3 regions of the Stenotrophomonas sp. 22LJNL06-5-1 genome follow, and region 1 is predicted to be linked to each of the others. Evidence: predicted binding sites of a transcription regulator. Region 1 holds the regulator's gene; each other region holds the start of a gene.
What was found. Region 1 encodes FliA, which starts transcription of late flagellar genes. Its sites were predicted from a motif close to TAAAGTTTNNCNNNCNNNGGCCGATAA; they were not measured.

Region 1 (5,988 bases):
GCATCATCGGCGTGGTCGGCCTGGTGCCGGGCATGCCCAACGTCGCTTTCCTGACGCTGTCCGCGATCCTCGGCTTCATCGCCTGGAAGGTCTATCGCAAGGGCAAGGCTCCGGCCGCCGACGCCGCGGCCGGCGGCACCGATGCCGCCGCACTCAATGCACTGGGCCGCCAAGCCGCGCCGGCACCGACTGCGGAACTGAGCTGGGACGAGCTGCGTCCGGTCGATCCGCTGGGCCTGGAGGTCGGCTACCGGTTGATCCCGCTGGTGGACGCCAACCAGGGTGGCGAACTGATGGCGCGCATCAAGGGCGTTCGCCGCAAGCTGACCCAGGACGTCGGCTTCCTGATCCCGTCGGTGCATATCCGCGACAATCTGGAACTACCCGCCAACGGCTACCGCGTGCTGGTGCACGGCGTGCCGGTAGCCACCGCCGAGATCCACCCCGACCGCGAGCTGGCCCTGGACCCGGGCAGCGCCCTCGGCGCGCTGGAAGGCATCGCCGGCAAGGACCCCGCGTTCGGCCTGGATGCCACCTGGATCCAGCCGCACCAGCGTGCCCAGGCAGAAACGCTGGGCTACACCGTGGTCGACCCGGCCACCGTGGTCGCCACCCACCTCTCGCACCTGATCCGTGAGCACGCGCCGGAACTGCTCGGCCACGAAGAAGTGCAGCATCTGCTGGCCAACCTGGCCAAGAGCGCACCCAAGCTCGTCGAAGATCTGACGCCGAAGGCGCTGCCGCTGTCGGCGGTGGTGCGCGTGCTGCAGAACCTGCTGGTCGAACGCATTCCGATCCGCCAACTGCGCAAGATCGCCGAAGCACTGGTCGAACACGCGCCGAACAGCCAGGACCCGGCCGTGCTGACCGCCACCGTGCGCACCGCACTGGGCCGCTTCATCGTGCAGGAGATCGCCGGAATGTCGGCGGAGCTGCCGGTGTTCACCCTCAACCCGCAATTGGAACGTGTCTTGCAGGAGTCCACGCAGGGCAACGGCGCCGCGCTGGAACCCGGACTCGCTGAGCGACTGCACCAGAGCCTGGCCGAATGTGTCAGCAAGCAGGAAGCCCGCAACGAGCCCGCGGTCGTGCTGGTACCTGGCCCGGTGCGCGCCGCGCTGGCCCGCCTGGTCCGCCACAGCGTTCCGTCGCTGTCGGTCCTGGCCTACAGCGAGGTGCCGGAGGACAAGCGCCTGAAACTGGTCGGAACGATCAGCTGACGCCGCCCTCCGATGCGCCAGAAAACAGACACCACTTTCGAACCAACGCAACAGACAGATACCAAGGGGAACCCGCACCGTGCAGACCACCGACCACCCGAGTTCTCCGACCGCCACCCCGCCGTCTTCGTCCCGTGACCACAGCATGAAAATCAAACGATTCGTCGCCGCCGACATGCGCTCGGCCATGAACCTGGTGCGCAAGGAACATGGCCCTGACGCCGTGATCCTGTCCAACCGCCGGATCGAGGAAGGCATCGAGATCGTCGCCGCCGCCAACTACGATGAGAGCGCCGTGCAGCGTGCGCTGGAAGCCTCGCGTCGCGACATCGCTCCGCCGCCGGCGCCGAAGCCGCGCACCGCCGCCGACGCGGTGATCGCCGCCGTCACCCGCCGCCGCAGCAGTACCCCGGCGCCGGAACCGGTCGCCGCCACCACCTCGGCCGTGGCCGCCCTCGCCCGCGCTGCGGTCGGCGCCACCGGCCGCACCCTGGACAGCGCCGACGAGATCGTGCCGACCCGCGGCAGCACCGGCTTCGCCGCCACCCTGGCGCGTGCCGCCGTCAACGAACCGGCGCTGCCGGAACAGATCTTCGCTCCGTTCGCCGAAGCCCCCGTTGCACCGGCACCTGCCAACGCCGTGCCGGCCAACCGCGCCCACTTCCAGATCGATCCGCCGCAGGCTGCGGATCACGAAAGCCCGGCCCCGACGGTGCAGCCGCCGCCGCTGCCGGCCGCTGCTGTGGCCGCCACCCAGCCGGGAATCGCCGCCAGCGAACCGGCACCGGCTGAAGCCAGCGACGAAACCGACCCTGCCCCCGTGCTGGCCCCGGCACCGACGCTGACCGTGGTTGCCCAGGACGACGCCGAGATCCGCCAGCTGCGCCAGGAAGTGGCGGGCATGCGCCAGGTGATCGAGCGCGAAATGAACCGCTTCACCGACGAGCGCCTGCGCGGTTGCCCGGTGCGCGCCACTGCGCTGGACCTGATGGACGAGTACGGCTTCGACGCCGGCCTGGCCCGCGACGTGGCCATGCAGATCCCGCTGGAGACCGAGGCCCACCGCGGCCGCGGCCTGATGCTGGGGCTGATTTCGCGCAAGCTGCCGATCGCCCCGGTCGACCCGCTGGAAGAAGGCGGCGTGATCGCCCTGGTCGGCCCGACCGGCGCCGGCAAGACCACCACCATCGCCAAGCTGGCCTCGCGCTTCGCCGAGAAGCACGCGCCGCGTGACGTCGCCCTGGTCACCACCGACACCACCCGCATCGGTGCCCGCGAGCAGCTGTACGGCTACGGCCGCCAGCTCGGCATCGCGGTGCACGAGGCCAACAGCGGCACCGACCTGGACCAGCTGCTGGAACGCCTGAAGGACTACAAGCTGGTACTGATCGACACCGCCGGCCTGGGCCCGCGCGACCGCGCACTGGCCGCCCAGCTGCAGTGGCTGCGTGCCGCCCGCCAGGTGCGCACCCTGCTGGTGCTGCCGGCCAACACCAGCTTCGGCGACATGGACGAGGTGGTCCGCCGCTTCGGCGCCGCCAACCTGCAGGGCCTGGTACTGAGCAAGCTGGACGAGACCGGCCGCTTCGGCAACGCCCTGTCGGTGGCCGTGGACCACGCCCTGCCGATCACCTGGGTGACCGATGGCCAGGACGTTCCGGAGGACCTGCACCGGGCCAGTGCAGCCAATCTCGTACTTCGCCTTGAAGATTTGCGCCGCGCGGCCGATATGCCCTGCAACCCGGAGTTGAACCATGCCGTCGCGTGAGTACGCCAAGCTGACCAAGACCTTCCCGCTGTCGGCCACCCGCAGCGAGCCGCTCGGCCCTGTGCGCACCATTGCCGTCACTGGCGGCAAGGGCGGCGTGGGCAAGACCAACGTTTCGGCCAACCTGGCCGTGGCGCTGGCCGGCATGGGCAAGCGCACGCTGCTGCTGGACGCCGACCTCGGCCTGGCCAACATCGACGTGATCCTGGGGCTGAATCCCACCTTTACCCTGGCCGACCTGGTCGCCGGCCGCTGCACGCTGGACGACGTCATCGTCGAAGGCCCGAACGGGGTGCTGGTGGTGCCGGCCGCGTCCGGCCGCCGCCACATGGCCGAACTGGCCCCGGCCGAGCACGTCGGCCTGGTCAACGTGTTCTCCGAACTCGAGCGCGAGTTGGACATCATGGTGGTGGACACCGCCGCCGGCATCACCGATGGCGTGCTGACCTTCTGCCAGGCCGCGCAGGACACCGTGGTGGTGGTCTGTGACGAGCCGGCCTCGATCACCGACGCCTATGCGCTGATCAAGGTGCTGTCGCGCGAGCGCGGTGTGGACCGCATCCAGGTGGTAGCCAACATGGTGCGCGACCCTAACGAGGGCCGCGTGCTGTACGAGAAGCTGACCCGCGTCTGCGAGAAGTTCCTCGCCGATGTCTCGCTGAACTACCTGGGCTGCGTGCCGCAGGATGACTGGCTGCGCCTGTCGGTGCAGCGCCAGCAGCCGGTGGTGAAGGCCTACCCGTCCAGCCCGGCCGCGCTTGCGATCACCGAGATCGCGCGCCGTACCGCACGCTGGCAGGCGCCGACCGAACCGCGCGGCGGCGTTGAGTTCTTCCTCGAACGCATCCTCAAGCAGCGAGGGGTGGCCGCATGAAAGGCGCAGCCCAGTACAGGGAAGTCCAGCGCTCGGCGGCCAACGAGGTCATCGCCCAGCATTCGGACCTGGTGCGGCGCATCGCCCACCACCTGGCCGCACGCCTGCCGGCGAGCGTCGAAGTCGACGACCTGATCCAGGCCGGCATGATGGGCCTGATCGAAGCGTCGCGCAGCTATGACGCCGACCAGGGTGCTTCGTTCGAGACTTACGCCTCGATCCGCATCCGCGGTTCGATGATCGATGAGATCCGCCGTGGCGACTGGGTGCCGCGCTCGGTGCACCGCCGTGCACGTGATGCCGCCGCCACCATCCGCCGCCTGGAACAGAGCAGTGGCCGTGCCGCCAGCGCCACCGAAGTGGCCGCCGCGATGGAGATGCCATTGCCCGAGTACCTGCGGCTGATGGAAGACGCCGCCCGCGGCCAGGTGCTGAGCCTGGAATCGCGCATCGAGGACCAGGGCGAGCTGGACACCGTGGCCCAGGGTGGTCCGACCCCGCAGCAGGTGCTGGAGCGCGGCGAGTTCGGCCGCGAGCTGGGCAAGGCCATCGGCCACCTGCCCGAGCGCGAACAGCTGGTGCTCTCGCTCTACTACGAGCAGGAACTGAACCTGAAGGAGATCGGCGCGGTGCTCGGCGTGAGCGAGTCGCGGGTCTGCCAGATCCACGGCCAGGCGGTACTGCGCCTGCGTGGCCGGCTGAAGCTGTTCGAGGCTGCCGACGCCGGCCTCGAAGAATGAACATCCCCGAGGCGGCTGCCCCCGGCCGTCCGGAATGAACAACAAAGGAATTCTGCTTTGAACAAGAACATGCGCATCCTGATCGTCGACGACTTCTCGACCATGCGTCGAATCGTCAAGAACCTGCTGGGCGATCTGGGCTTCACCAACACCGCCGAAGCCGAGGACGGGCATGCCGCGCTGTCGCTGCTGCAGAGCCAGCCGTTCGATTTCGTGGTGACCGACTGGAACATGCCGGTGATGACCGGCATCGAGCTGCTCAAGGCGATCCGTGCCGATGCCAAGCTGAAGACCCTGCCGGTGCTGATGGTCACTGCCGAAGCCAAGCGCGAGCAGATCATCGAAGCCGCCCAGAGCGGCGTGAACGGCTACATCATCAAGCCGTTCACCGCGCAGACGCTGGAAGAGAAGCTCGGCAAGATCTTCGAACGCCTGGCGGCCAGCGCCTGATGGATACCACGGTCGACAAGAACGCCCTCGCCCTGCGCCTGCAGGAAGCCCTGGACGCACTGGAGTCCGGTGACGAGGCCGCCTGGCGGCAGCGCATCGACGGACTGGTCGCGCTGCGCACGCAGCCGATGATGAGCGGCCTCTCGCGGCTGGCCCGCGAACTGGGACAGGCGCTGGGTGAACTACCGACCGTACCCAGCGAAGCCGGCGAACTGGACGATGCCTGCGCGCGCCTGGACCACGTGGTGGCGATGACCGAACAGGCCACGCACCGCACCCTGGACCTGGCCGAGGAATGCCGCAGCCTGACCGAACAGCTGCGCGCCGAAGGCCTGCAGCCTGGCCAGGACGCGCAGCTCGAGCGCATCCGCCACAACCTGACCGAGATCGCCCTGACCCAGAGCTACCAGGACCTGACCGGGCAGATCATCCGTCGCGTGGTCGGCATCGTCCGCCGCGTGCACGAAGGCTTCGGCGCACTCGGCCTGCCGCCGGAACAGCATCGCACCGACCCGGAACTGGCCGGGCCGGCACTGAAGGGACTGGACCGCCACGCGGTCTCGCAGAACGACGCCGACGACCTGTTGTCGGATCTGGGGCTGTAAGCATGAGCGCGGTATCCGACGACATCACTGCCGATTTCATCATCGAGGCACAGGAAATCCTGGATCGCCTCGGCGAACAGCTGGTGTCGCTGGAGCAGGCACCGCAGGACAGCGATCAGCTCAACGCGGTGTTCCGCGGCTACCACACGCTCAAGGGCGGCGCCGGCTTCCTCGGCGTCACCGCCATGGTCGAGCTGTGCCACGCCGCTGAAGAAGCGCTGGGCGCCGCCCGCGCCGGCCAGGCGGTGCTGCAGGCCCACCACTTCGACGCGGCCCAGCAATCGCTGGATTACCTGCAGTCGATGCTGGATGCCGTGTCTTCCGGCACCGA
Region 2 (5,988 bases), on a different contig from region 1:
ACCGGTACCGAACATCGAACTGAACTTGTTGGTACCGAACAGCATCGCTGGCGTCTGCTGCGGCAACACAGTGAACAGTCCCGGCAGCTGCACCAGGCCACCGCCACCTACGGCGGCATCCACAAGACCGGCGATGAAGGCGATCACCACCAGCCACCACAACTCGGGGGGAACCAGTTCCAGCACGGCGATCAATCAAGGTGGGGGCGCGACAGCATACGCCTGTCCTGTACCCGGCGACTTGTGTCGCGCGTGGATCAATCCGCGCAACCCGGCGACAATGCCGGCATGAGCCGAAAACCTGCCGATCCCTGTCCATGCGGCCTGCCCGCCGACTATGCCGCCTGCTGCGGCCGCTTCCATGACGGTGAAGCCGCGCCGGATGCCGAGCGCCTGATGCGTTCGCGCTACAGCGCCTATGTGCGGGGCCTGGCCGACTACCTGCGCCAGAGCTGGCACCCGGACACGCGTCCGGCCGAGCTGTCGCTGGATGATGCGCCCGGCCAGCGTACGCATTGGCTGGGCCTGACCGTGCACGAGCACACCGTCACCGGCGCCGACAGCGCCGAGGTCCGGTTCACCGCGCGCTACCGGGTGGGCGGCGGCAGCGCGGTGAAGATGACCGAGCACAGCCGCTTCCTGCGCATCGACGGCCGCTGGTACTACCTCGACGCGGTCTGAGCCTCAGCCACCGCGTACTGCCAGCACGTCCTGGCTGGCATGCGCGCGCACCTGGTTGCGGCCGCCGTCCTTGGCGACATACAGCGCCTGGTCAGCCGCCTTGACCACGGCCGCCGGCCGCGGACCGACACGGGTGTCGGCCAGGCCGATGCTCACCGTCACCTGCACTACCTGTCCGCTGCCGCCGCGCCCGCGCTGCTGGCGCCCGGCGTCATCGTCGCGGCTGCGGGTGCTGCGGTCACGCAGCTGCATGCGGGTGTCCTCGATGCTCCGCCGCAAGGCTTCCACGGCATCGATGCAGGCCATTGCCGGGCGGTCCAGGAACACCACCGCGAACTCCTCGCCGCCATAGCGGAACGCACGGCCACCATCTCCCACCCGCGCCAGCCGCGAGGCCACCAGGCGCAGCACGTCGTCGCCGGTGTCGTGGCCGTGGGTGTCGTTGAACGATTTGAAATGGTCCACGTCCACCATCGCGATGCTGTAGGTGCCGCGTGCCCGCTGCAGGGTCTCGTTGAACGCGCGGCGCCCTGGCAGGCCGGTCAGCTCATCGCGGAAGGCCATGTGGAAGGACTCCTGCAGCATCGCACCCAGCATCAGCAGCAGGGCGGCGCTGCTCAGCGCCGGCAGCAGCACCGGCTGCAGGAACACCCTCGGCAGCATCCACCACAGGCACAGCAGGGCCAGCAGCATTGCTGTATGCAGCGGCCGCGGATGCCGCCATGCCTGCCAGCCCAGCGCCGCCGTGGCCAGCAGGAACAGCAGCGCCGGCAGCTGCGCCAGCGCGTTCCAGTCGGCCGGGATCCACGCCCAGTGACGGTTCGACAGCAGATCGTGCATGCCGCGCGGCTGTTGCGTGGCCAGCAGCAGGAAGATCAGCAGTGCCGTACCGCTGGCGACGGAGCGCAACAGCAGGTCGTGGCGGCGCCGCCCGCGCTCGGGCCACAACGACAGGCCGGCGAACAGCAATGGCAGCCACGCCGAGATGGCATGGAAGCGCAGGGGTGTCAGCGCGCCGACATGACCGTTGCGCAGGTAGCCGCCGACATCCTGGTGCAGCAGCGCGAACATCACCGCCACCACCAGCAGCAGGCACAGCGAACGTACCTGATGGTAGAGCAGGGCCAGGCCGGCACCGAGGCAGGCCAGCAGCCAGGGCAGGATGCGCTGCGCCGGGCTGGCCACGTCTGCGGTATCCAATGCGGTCCATACCACCACGGCAACCAGCAGGGCGGGCAGCACGAACAGGTAGTGCGCAGGCTGGCGGAGCGGATGCAGGGGCAAGCAGGAATTCCAGCGCGGTGACGACGCGGCCGCAGCATTGCCGTTAGCGGCGCGCGTGCCTGCATCTTGAATGCGGGGGGCTTACCCATGTGAACGAAGTGACGCCGAACCATGACATCGCACTCACCGCCCAGCGCCGATGCTGCCCACATGGACAGCGTACCCGCCGCCGTCGCTGCCCCGCAGCACGATCTCGCCCACCAGTTCGCACGGGTGCGTGCGCGCAGCATGCAACTGGCCGCGCCGCTCAGCGCCGAGGACGCCATGCTGCAGAGCATGGCCGACGCCAGCCCGAGCAAATGGCACCTGGCTCACACCACCTGGTTCTTCGAACGCTTCGTGCTGGCGGGCTTCGCCACCGCGCCAGCGCATGACCCGGCCTGGGATTACCTGTTCAACAGCTACTACAAGAGCGTCGGGCCGGCGCATGCCCGGCCGCAGCGTGGGCTGCTGTCGCGGCCGTCGCTGCAGCAGGTACGCGACTACCGCCAGCAGGTGGATGCACAGGTGCAATCGCGGCTGGCGGCAGGCGATCTTGATGAGCAGGCGCTGCAGCACCTGCAGTTGGGCCTGCAGCACGAACAGCAGCACCAGGAACTCCTGCTCACCGACATCAAGCATGCGTTCTGGTGCAACCCGTTGCAGCCCGCCTACCGCGAGGACCTGCAACCTACCGCCAGCGCTGCCAGTGCACAGGGCTGGATCGAATCACCCGAGCGCATCGTCACCGTCGGTGCCGCAGCCTGGCCGCGGCATACCGCCTTCGCCTACGACAACGAATCGCCAGCGCATCGCGTGCTGCTCCCCGCGCACGCACTGGCCGAGCGTCCCGTCAGCAATGACGAGTACCGCGCCTTCATCGACGCCGGCGGCTACCGCGAGCCGCGCTGGTGGCTCAGTGAAGGCTGGGTAGTGCGTGAAGCCGAGGACTGGCGGCATCCGCTGTACTGGGATGACGCCCTGCAGCGCGAGTACACCCTGGGCGGTTGGCGCAAGCTGGACCCGCATGCGCCGGTCTGCCACCTCAGCTACTACGAGGCCGATGCCTGCGCCCGCTGGGCCGGCGCGCGCCTGCCCAGCGAGTTCGAGTGGGAAGCTGCTGCCGCGTCGCAGCCGCTGCGGGGCCATTTCGCCGATGACGATCGGCTGCAACCGCAGGCAGCGCAGGGCAGTGGAATGCGGCAGCTGTTCGGCGATGTATGGGAATGGACCCACAGCGCGTATGGCGCCTACCCGGGCTTCCACCCTTTCGCCGGCAACCTCGGTGAATACAACGGCAAGTTCATGTGCGGTCAATGGGTGCTGCGCGGTGGCAGCTGTGCCACGCCCCGTGGCCACGTGCGTGCCAGCTACCGCAACTTCTTCATGCCCCCGGCGCGTTGGCAGTTCTCCGGGCTGCGCCTGGCCAGGGACGTCGCATGAGTACGGTGCAGGACGCGCTGCACGCATTGACCGATCTCACCCCCGGGCGCCAGCAGATCCTGGCTGACGTGGTGGCCGGGTTGTCGCGCACGCCCCGCCAGCTGCCGTCCAAGTACTTCTACGATGCACGCGGCTCGCGTCTGTTCGAGCAGATCACGCAGACCCCCGAGTACTACCCCACGCGCACCGAGCTGGCCCTGCTGGCGCGTGTGCTGCCGGACATCGCCCGCACCGTTGGCCCGCGCCTGCACGTAGTGGAGCTGGGCAGCGGCAGCGGACGCAAGACCGCGCTGCTGCTGGCCGCCCTGCGCGACCCGGTGGCCTACACGCCGATTGAAATCTCGCGTGCCGCGCTGCTGTCCAGCATCGACCATCTGGCACCCGCACTGCCCCAGGTGGAGATGCTGCCGGTCTGTGCCGACTTCACCCGTCCCGTGGCCGTACCCATGCCCGAACGCGAACCCGCGCGACGGCTGCTGTTCTTTCCCGGTTCCACGCTGGGCAACTTTGAAGGCGAAGACGCGGTCGCACTGCTGCGGGCGATGCGCCAGACGATGGGCCACGACGGCCTGGCCCTGGTCGGCATCGATCTGCACAAGGACCCGGCAATGATCGAGGCCGCCTACAACGATGCGCAGGGCGTCACCGCCGCATTCACGCTCAATCTGCTGGCCCGGCTCAACCGTGAGATCGGCAGCGACTTCGACCTCGACGGCTTCCGCCACCGTGCCCGCTACAGCACCGCGCGGCTGCGCATCGAAACCGACCTGGTCAGCCGTGGGCCGCAGGATGTGCATCTGGACGGTCGCACCTTTCACTTTGCCGCCGATGAACCGATGCGCGTCGAGTACAGCCACAAGTACACCGACGACAGCTTCGAGGCGCTGCTGCAGGAGGCGGGACTGCAGGTCACGCAGCGCTGGAATGCCGACAGTCCTGCCTACGGCCTGCGCCTGCTGCGTGCCATCTAGGGCAGGCGGCCAGCCGGTGCCCCTTCAGGTTCAGCAGTACCGCTACCCCTAAGATGGCCGTGCAACGGCAACACGGAGGACGCCATGCCCATTCTGACCACGCTCGGCCTGGCGGCCGCTCTCGCCTCGCCCCCCGCGCTGCCTGCAGCATCCGATGCCAGCGTCGATCCGGCCTTCATCCGCTGCCTGGCGGGTCTGCAGGCCACGGCCACCAGCCAGGGCATCAGCGCCGACCGCTTCAATGAGATCACCGCCGGGCTCACCCCGGATCCCAGCGTGCTTGGCCTGCTTGATGCACAGCCGGAATTCACCACGCCGATCTGGGACTACCTGGCCGCGCTGGTCGATCGCCAGCGCGTGGCTGATGGTCGCGCCATGCTGCAGCAGCACCGCGACCTGCTCGATCGGGTGTCGGCGCAGTACGGCGTCGACCCGGCCACCATCGTCGCGGTCTGGGGCGTGGAGAGCGACTACGGCCGCGTGTTCGGCAAGCGCCCATTGCTGCAGTCACTGGCCACGCTGTCCTGTGCCGGCCGTCGCCAACCCTTCTTCCGTGGTGAACTGCTGGCGCTGCTCAAGCTGATCGACCGCGGGGACCTGCAGGCACAGGGGCTCACCGGTTCCTGGGCCGGTGCCTTCGGGCATACGCAGTTCATGCCCAGCACCTATGCACGCATCGCCGTGGACGGTGATGGCGATGGCCGCCGCGATCTGGTCGGCAGCATTCCCGATGCGCTGGCGTCCACCGCCAACTACCTCAAGCGCGCCGGCTGGCGCAGCGGAGAGCCGTGGGGCATGGAAGTCCGCGTTCCTGCGGGCTTCAACGCCAGCCAGGCCGGGCGCACCCAGCGTCGCGCCCTGGCCGACTGGCGTGCGCAGGGCGTGACCGCGCTGGATGGCAGCGCGTTGGCTCCGGCCAACCTGCCGGCGGATGCGCGCGCCGCCCTGCTGCTGCCGGCCGGCAACAAGGGCCCGGCATTGCTGGTGTTCCGCAACTACGACGCGATCTACAGCTACAACGCCGCCGAAAGCTATGCGCTGGCGATCGCGACGCTGGCTGACCAATTGCGTGGCGGCAGCGGGTTGGCCACCGCCTGGCCGACCGACGACCCGGGCCTGGGCCGCGATGAGCGCCGCCAGCTGCAGACCCTGCTGCTGGCCCGTGGTCACGACATTGGTGCCGCCGACGGCATGATCGGTACCGCCACGCGTCGCGCGATTCAGGCCGAGCAGCAGCGCCTGGGCTGGAGCGAGGTGGACGGCCGCGCCGGCCAGCGCATCCTGCGCACGCTGCAGGAAGAGGCGGCCGCCATCGCACCCGCTGGGCAGAAGGCCTTGCCGGCGGCACGTTGACCGCGACATCATCGCCGCGGTCTTCAAGGAGCGTCATCGCATGCAGTCGAATCCGGACATCAGCACCGGCCTGTATCACGGCCTGGAGGCCTGGCAGGTGCGAACCGCCAACGCCACGGCGGTCGTCAGTGTGTTTGGTGGCCAGCTGCTGTCGTTCATTCCCGATGGGCAGCCCGATCTGCTGTGGCTTTCGCCCACGCGCGCCGAGCTGCCCACGCCCATCCGCGGTGGCGTTCCGGTGTGCTGGCCGTGGTTCGGTCGCCAGGGCCAGAGCGCC
Region 3 (5,988 bases), on a different contig from region 1:
TGGACAAGATCAACGAAGCCTTCGACCTGATGCATGAAGGCAAGTCGATCCGTTCGGTGGTCCATTACTGAGCCGCGTCATGGGCTGGCTGGATGCCCTGCGCCGGCCGCGTGCGGAAGACCCGCGCGCGGCCCTGGTGGCGCCGATCGAGCAGGCGTTGCGTGCGCTGGGCTGGGTAGTGGGCGAGGTGGGGCCACCGCGTGCGGTGACTTCGGCCTTCGGCAGCGACGATGGCATGCCGTTCGAGCAGTGGCTTGCGCAGGTATTCCTGCCGCGCCTCTACGAGGCGCGCGCGGCCGGGCAGTGGCCGCCACGCAGCGATGTGGCCGTGGCGGCCTGGCGCAATCTTGATGGCCAGCCTGGCGTCGAACCGTTGCTGCGCCTGCTGGCGCAGCTGGATGAACGGATCAACAAAGGCATCCACGCCGCGCGTGGATAAGCCGGCCAAGGTCGGCATCTACCAGAAGCACGCGCGCGCTGACGCGCCGTGCAGGAGAGCACCATGGAACGCATCGAACACCGCGCCTGTTCCGGCGGCTGGCAGGACGTCTACCGCCATCATTCCACCACGCTGGGCTGCGACATGCAGTTCGCTGTCTACCTGCCGCCGCAGGCGGAAACGCAGACGCTGCCGGTGCTGTACTGGTTGAGCGGCCTGACCTGCACCGAGCAGAATTTCATCACCAAGGCCGGCGCGCAGCGCTATGCGGCCGAGCATGGCGTGATCATCGTTGCGCCTGATACCAGCCCGCGCGGCGATGACGTGGCCGATGCCGAGGGCTATGACCTGGGCAAGGGGGCGGGGTTCTACCTCAATGCCACCCGTGCACCGTGGGCGAAGCACTACCGCATGCACGACTACGTGGCACAGGAGCTGCCAGCACTGATCGAGGCGCATTTCCCGGTCACCGAAGCGCGTGGCATCAGCGGCCACTCGATGGGCGGCCATGGTGCGCTGGTGATCGCGCTGCGCAACCCGGGTCGCTACCGCAGCGTGTCGGCGTTCTCGCCGATCGTCGCACCCAGCCACGTGCCGTGGGGGCAGAAGGCCTTCCACGCCTACCTGGGCGACAACCCGGCGGACTGGGCGCAGTGGGATGCCAGTGAACTGGTCGCCGTGGCCCGTGAGCGCCTGCCGTTGCTGGTCGACCAGGGCGAGGCGGACGAATTCCTGCAGACCCAGCTGCAGCCGCAGCGTCTGCAGCAGGCCTGCGATGCCGCCGGCCATCCGCTGACCCTGCGCCTGCAGCCGGGCTACGACCACAGCTACTACTTCATCGCCAGTTTCATCGGCGAGCACATCGCCCATCACGCCCGCGCCCTGCACGGCTGAGGGCTTTCCGGTAGTGCCGGCCGCTGGTCGGCAACCTGCCGCCCTGTGATTCATTGGGATTGCCGGCCAGCGGCCGGCACCACCATGGCGGCACACGCGGAGTGTCGTCTTGCCGCAGTGGATCACGTGGCCGTGGCGCGGGCGGGGCTATGGTGCGCCCATACGGCCTTGCGGATCGGGGGATGCATGCCGGTAGTGCTGGCGCTGCTGTATGTGCTGTGCCACGGCCTGGTCGTGGCCTTGTGGCCGGGTCCGGCCGGTGCGGGTTCCTTCGTGTTCCTCACGGGCGCCCCGTTGCTGGCGGCGGCGGCCTGCCTGTGGCGGGCGCGCCGCGACCGTGCCGCGCTCGGCTGGCGCGCCACCGCCCTGGCGCTGCTGCTTTGGGCGGGTGGCATGGCCGTCAACATGATCGACGCGCTTGGTGCCGGCCGTGCCGATGTCACGCCGCAGGCCAGCCTGTTCCTGTATGTGCTGTACGGCGTGCCACTGGTGTTCATCCTGGCCCGTGCACGCCGCGAGCGGTTGAGCATCAGCCTGATCGACGCGGCGATGGCCGCGTTGCTGGGCGTGCTGTTCTTCGTGCACGCGCAGTCGTTTGCCGCGCGCGTCGACATCGATGACCACGCGTTGTCCAACATGCAGCGCATGTTCGATATCCAGAATCTGTGCATCGCCGGATTCGCGGTGGTGCGCTGGCTGGTGGGGGACGTTCCGGAGCGGCGCAACTTCTTCCGCGCGCTGGCGATCTACGCGGTGGGCTACCTGATGGTGGCGTACTACATCAACCACTACACCTCGGAACAGTCCTTCGGTGCCTACAACGATCTGCTGATCGATCTGCCATTCCTGCTGCTGGCGTTGCTGGCGATGAGCCAGGCGCCCGCGCCGACGTTCGTGATGCACCCGAGGCTGGCCAGAACAGTGCAGGCGGCGGGGCCGATGATCCTACCGTTGCTGCTGCTGGTGGTCGGTACCCTGGTGGTCGACCACGCGCGACCGTTGGCGGTCACCGGCTTCGTGGTGGCTACGCTGGGCTTCGGCGTGCGCAGCATCCTGCTGCAGGTGGACCTGATGGAACGGCAGGCATCACTGGACCAGCTCGCTCGGCAGGATGGCCTGACCGGCGTGGCCAACCGGCGCGAGTTCGATGCACTGCTGCTGGCGGAATGGAACCGTGCGCGGCGCAGCGGCAGCGAGCTGGGCCTGCTGTTGCTGGACATCGACCATTTCAAGGTCTTCAACGACCGCTACGGACATCCGGCCGGGGACCGCTGCCTGCAGGCCGTGGCCACGGTCCTGAAGATCAGTGCCGGCCGCGCCGGTGACAGTGTTGCCCGTTACGGCGGCGAGGAATTTGCGGTGATCGTGCCCGGAAGCCCGCTGTCGGGTGTGCTGGCGCTGGCCGAGCGCCTGCGTGAGGCGGTGGCGGCGCTGCCACTGCCGGAAGGGTCGGTCAGTATCAGCATCGGCGTGGGCTACCTGCATCCGCCGGCGCTGGCCAGTGCCGATCAGTTGCTGGCGGATGCCGATGCCGGCCTGTATGCCGCCAAGCGGGCTGGTCGCAACCAGGTGATCCTGCATGCGCACGTGCTCGACGACGAAGGCAGTGCGCACGGCAGGATGGATTGCTGAGCGCGCCAGGTGCCCGCCCCCTGTGCATGATTGCGCACGGGCGGCGCGGCCGGGTCATCGCTGCCGCAGCCAGCCGGTGGGATCGAGCAGCCTCAGCCCGACCGGTGACAACGAGCGCTGCCGCAACGGCAGGTTTGCCGCCTGCACGGCCATCGCACAGCGCGCCAGCTGCTGGCGCAACGGTGCCAGCGTGTCGTCTTCGCGCGGGCGCGCATGCCGCCATTGTGCGATGCGCAGCAGGCAGACCAGCAGGTCCAGTTCGCTGGCGGCAATGAACGGAGAGCCGGCCGGCAGCAGATCGATCGGAGCGGCAGGCGTGGCCAGCAGCGGCAGCAGGCCGATGAAGGCGTCGCAGCCCTCCTGGCCAAGCCCGAGTCCGCTCAGCTGGGCGAGGCCATCGGCGTGCAGATCGGGGTCGCGCAGCTGCCTTATCGCGCCCAGCAGCGCCTGTTCGCCGCGGCCGAACTGGCGGCCGAAGGCGCGGTAGTTGACCCGGGTGGGAAACAACGGGGAACGGGAGGCCATGGTTGCTAGGGCTGTGGGTCGCGGGTTTCCACCAGCACGGGACAGGGCGCGTGGTCGATGGTCCATTGCCCGATCGAGGGTTCGAACAGGCGTTCCAGGCGGGACAGATGGCGGTGGCCGATGACGACCAGGTCGCACTTCAGGCGCCGGGCCTGCTCGCTGATCACTTCGCCCGGGTCGCCGGAGGGAATCTGCGCGATGGCGTCGACGCCGCGCTCGCGCAGCTCGGCCAGGGCTTCGGCCAGCACCGCTTCTGCCCGCGAGCGCTGGCGGGCGGCTTCCGGGTACTCGATGCGGTCGGCTTCGCTGGCATCGGCCGCCAGCGCGAATTCGGGGTCGAGCACGCACAGCAGGTGCAGGCGGCTGTGGGGGCCGGCGATGGCGGCGGCCAGGTCCAGCACGCGTGCGTGCTGGGGGCCACCATCCAGGGCGACCAGCAGGGTATTGAACATGGATGTCTCCTTGGCAGGCCGGGGATGGTCGCCGATGTCTCCGCGCGCACCCATGCCGTGCGCGGCAGTCAATGAATGCGTATAACGCAATCCACGGTGGTTACACGTGTCGTAGAGTCATCTGATTTACTGGAGACTGTCATGCCCCTGCCGGACCTGAACCTGTTGCTGGCACTGGACGTGCTGATTGACGAATGCAGCGTGGCCGCCGCCGCGCGCCGGATGAACCTGAGCGCGCCGGCGATGAGCCGTACCCTGGGCCGGATCCGCACCGCGCTGGGCGACCCGGTGCTGGTGCGTGCCGGCCGCGGCCTGGCGCCCACGCCCCGCGCCCTGCAGCTGCGCGAGCAGGTCCGCGATGTGATCGAGCAGGCCCACCGCGTCTTCAACGCCGGTCGCGAAGTAGACATGCGCGTGCTCGAGCGGACCTTCAGCGTGCGTGCCAATGATGTGTTCGTCGGTGGTTTCGGCGGACGCCTGCGCGAGCTGTTCCGCCAGCAGGCACCGCGCGCGGTGCTGCGCTTCGTGCCCGAGGGCGATACCGACGACGATGCGATGGCGCAGGGCCGGATCGACCTGTACATCAGCACGGCCGGCAAGCATGCGCCCGATACCAAGGTGCAGAACCTGTTCAGTACCTCGTTCATGGGCGCCGCGCGCGAAGATCATCCGTTGTTCGATGAGGAGATCAGCGCCGAGCGTTTTGCCGCCTGCGACCACATCGCGGTGTCGCGCCGCGGCTTGCCGCGTGGTCCGATCGATGATGATCTGGCCGCGCTGGGCCTGCAGCGGCGGGTGGCACTGATCAGCCCGACCTTCCACGGCGCGATCTTCGCGGCGGCCGAATCGGACCTGATCCTGCCGCAGATGCCGAGCGTGATGCTGGAGCGGATCGTCAGCATGCGCCTGCCGTTGCGCCTGTTCCCGTTGCCGATTCCGGTGCGGACCGCGGCCATCGTGCAGGCCTGGCATCCGCGCCTGGACAACGACGCCGCCCACCAATGGCTGCGGCGCTCGATCAAGACCATGTGCGAAAGCGCAGGGGAGGCCCCGCGCTGACATCTGCAGGCGTGCGCCTGGCGCACGCCTGGGATGCGGGTCGCGCCATTTTTCGCAGGGTACCGGCTCCCTAGACTGCGCTCCCCGGAGTTTCACTGAGCGCATTCCAATGACCCCCAACATGCCGTGCACTGCACGGATAGGTGCCCGGCGATGAGTACGCCGGCCGCCGCTGTCCCGGCCGCCGCAGCGCCCCGTCCTGCCGCCGCCCCCGGGCTCGACCGCCGCGTTCTGGTCGGCCTGTGTGGCGTGCTGCTGGCGGTGCTGGTGTCGGGCTTCAACGAGAACATCACCAAGGTCGCCCTGGCCGACATCCGTGGCGCGATGGGTTTCAGCGTCGATGACGGCAGCTGGATCGTCGCCCTCTACAGCGCGATGTCGGTCAGCGCGATGGCCTTCGCACCGTGGTGTGCCGCCACCTTCTCGCTGCGCCGCTTCGCATTGGCGATGATCGGTGGCTTCATGGTGCTGGGCGTGCTCTGCCCGCTTGCCCCGAACCTGCAGGTGTTCCTGCTGCTGCGCGCGCTGCAGGGCCTGTGCGGTGGCGCGCTGCCGCCGCTGCTGATGAGCGTGGCGCTGCGCTTCCTGCCGCCGGGCATCAAGCTGTACGGCCTGGCCGGCTACGCGCTGACGGCGACCTTCGGCCCAAGCATGGGCACGCCGCTGGCCGCGTTCTGGGTCGAGCAGGTGGGCTGGCACTGGGCGTTCTGGCAGATCGTGCCGTACTGCCTGGCCGCCATGGCGATGGTCAGCTGGGGCCTGCCCCAGGACCCGCTGCGGCTGGAGCGTTTTGCCCAGTTCGATGGCGTCGGCCTGCTGCTGGGCCTGCCGGCGCTGGTGCTGCTGGTGCTGGGCCTGGTGCAGGGCCCGCGCCTGAACTGGTTCGACTCGCCGATGATCACGCTGATGATCGGCGGCGGAGCCGGCCTGATGGTGCTGTTCATGATCAATGAATGGTTCCATCCGCTGCCGTTCTTCAAGCTGCAG

Region 2: the regulator FliA is predicted to act here: its motif matches at 2,009-2,035, upstream of AC13GF_RS11915 (GGDEF domain-containing protein).
Region 3: the regulator FliA is predicted to act here: its motif matches at 1,387-1,413, upstream of AC13GF_RS16650 (GGDEF domain-containing protein).

What each region holds. Positions count from the first base shown of each region.
Region 1 covers NZ_JBSPUE010000012.1:81,697-87,684, forward strand. The annotation lists gene flhA (flagellar biosynthesis protein FlhA) at 1-1,220, shown strand, start outside; gene flhF (flagellar biosynthesis GTPase FlhF) at 1,366-2,988, shown strand; gene AC13GF_RS20440 (MinD/ParA family ATP-binding protein) at 2,975-3,862, shown strand; gene AC13GF_RS20445 (RNA polymerase sigma factor FliA) at 3,859-4,602, shown strand; gene cheY (chemotaxis response regulator CheY) at 4,660-5,052, shown strand; gene AC13GF_RS20455 (protein phosphatase CheZ) at 5,052-5,657, shown strand; gene AC13GF_RS20460 (chemotaxis protein CheA) at 5,660-5,988, shown strand, end outside.
Region 2 covers NZ_JBSPUE010000004.1:378,874-384,861, forward strand. The annotation lists gene AC13GF_RS11905 (sulfite exporter TauE/SafE family protein) at 1-186, opposite strand, end outside; gene AC13GF_RS11910 (YchJ family protein) at 289-681, shown strand; gene AC13GF_RS11915 (GGDEF domain-containing protein) at 685-1,965, opposite strand; gene egtB (ergothioneine biosynthesis protein EgtB) at 2,116-3,387, shown strand; gene egtD (L-histidine N(alpha)-methyltransferase) at 3,384-4,358, shown strand; gene AC13GF_RS11930 (lytic murein transglycosylase) at 4,443-5,711, shown strand; gene AC13GF_RS11935 (D-hexose-6-phosphate mutarotase) at 5,752-5,988, shown strand, end outside.
Region 3 covers NZ_JBSPUE010000008.1:28,340-34,327, reverse strand. The annotation lists gene AC13GF_RS16665 (S-(hydroxymethyl)glutathione dehydrogenase/class III alcohol dehydrogenase) at 1-71, shown strand, start outside; gene AC13GF_RS16660 (YqcC family protein) at 80-439, shown strand; gene fghA (S-formylglutathione hydrolase) at 503-1,333, shown strand; gene AC13GF_RS16650 (GGDEF domain-containing protein) at 1,520-2,965, shown strand; gene AC13GF_RS16645 (hypothetical protein) at 3,020-3,490, opposite strand; gene AC13GF_RS16640 (universal stress protein) at 3,496-3,942, opposite strand; gene AC13GF_RS16635 (LysR family transcriptional regulator) at 4,084-5,001, shown strand; gene AC13GF_RS16630 (MFS transporter) at 5,155-5,988, shown strand, end outside.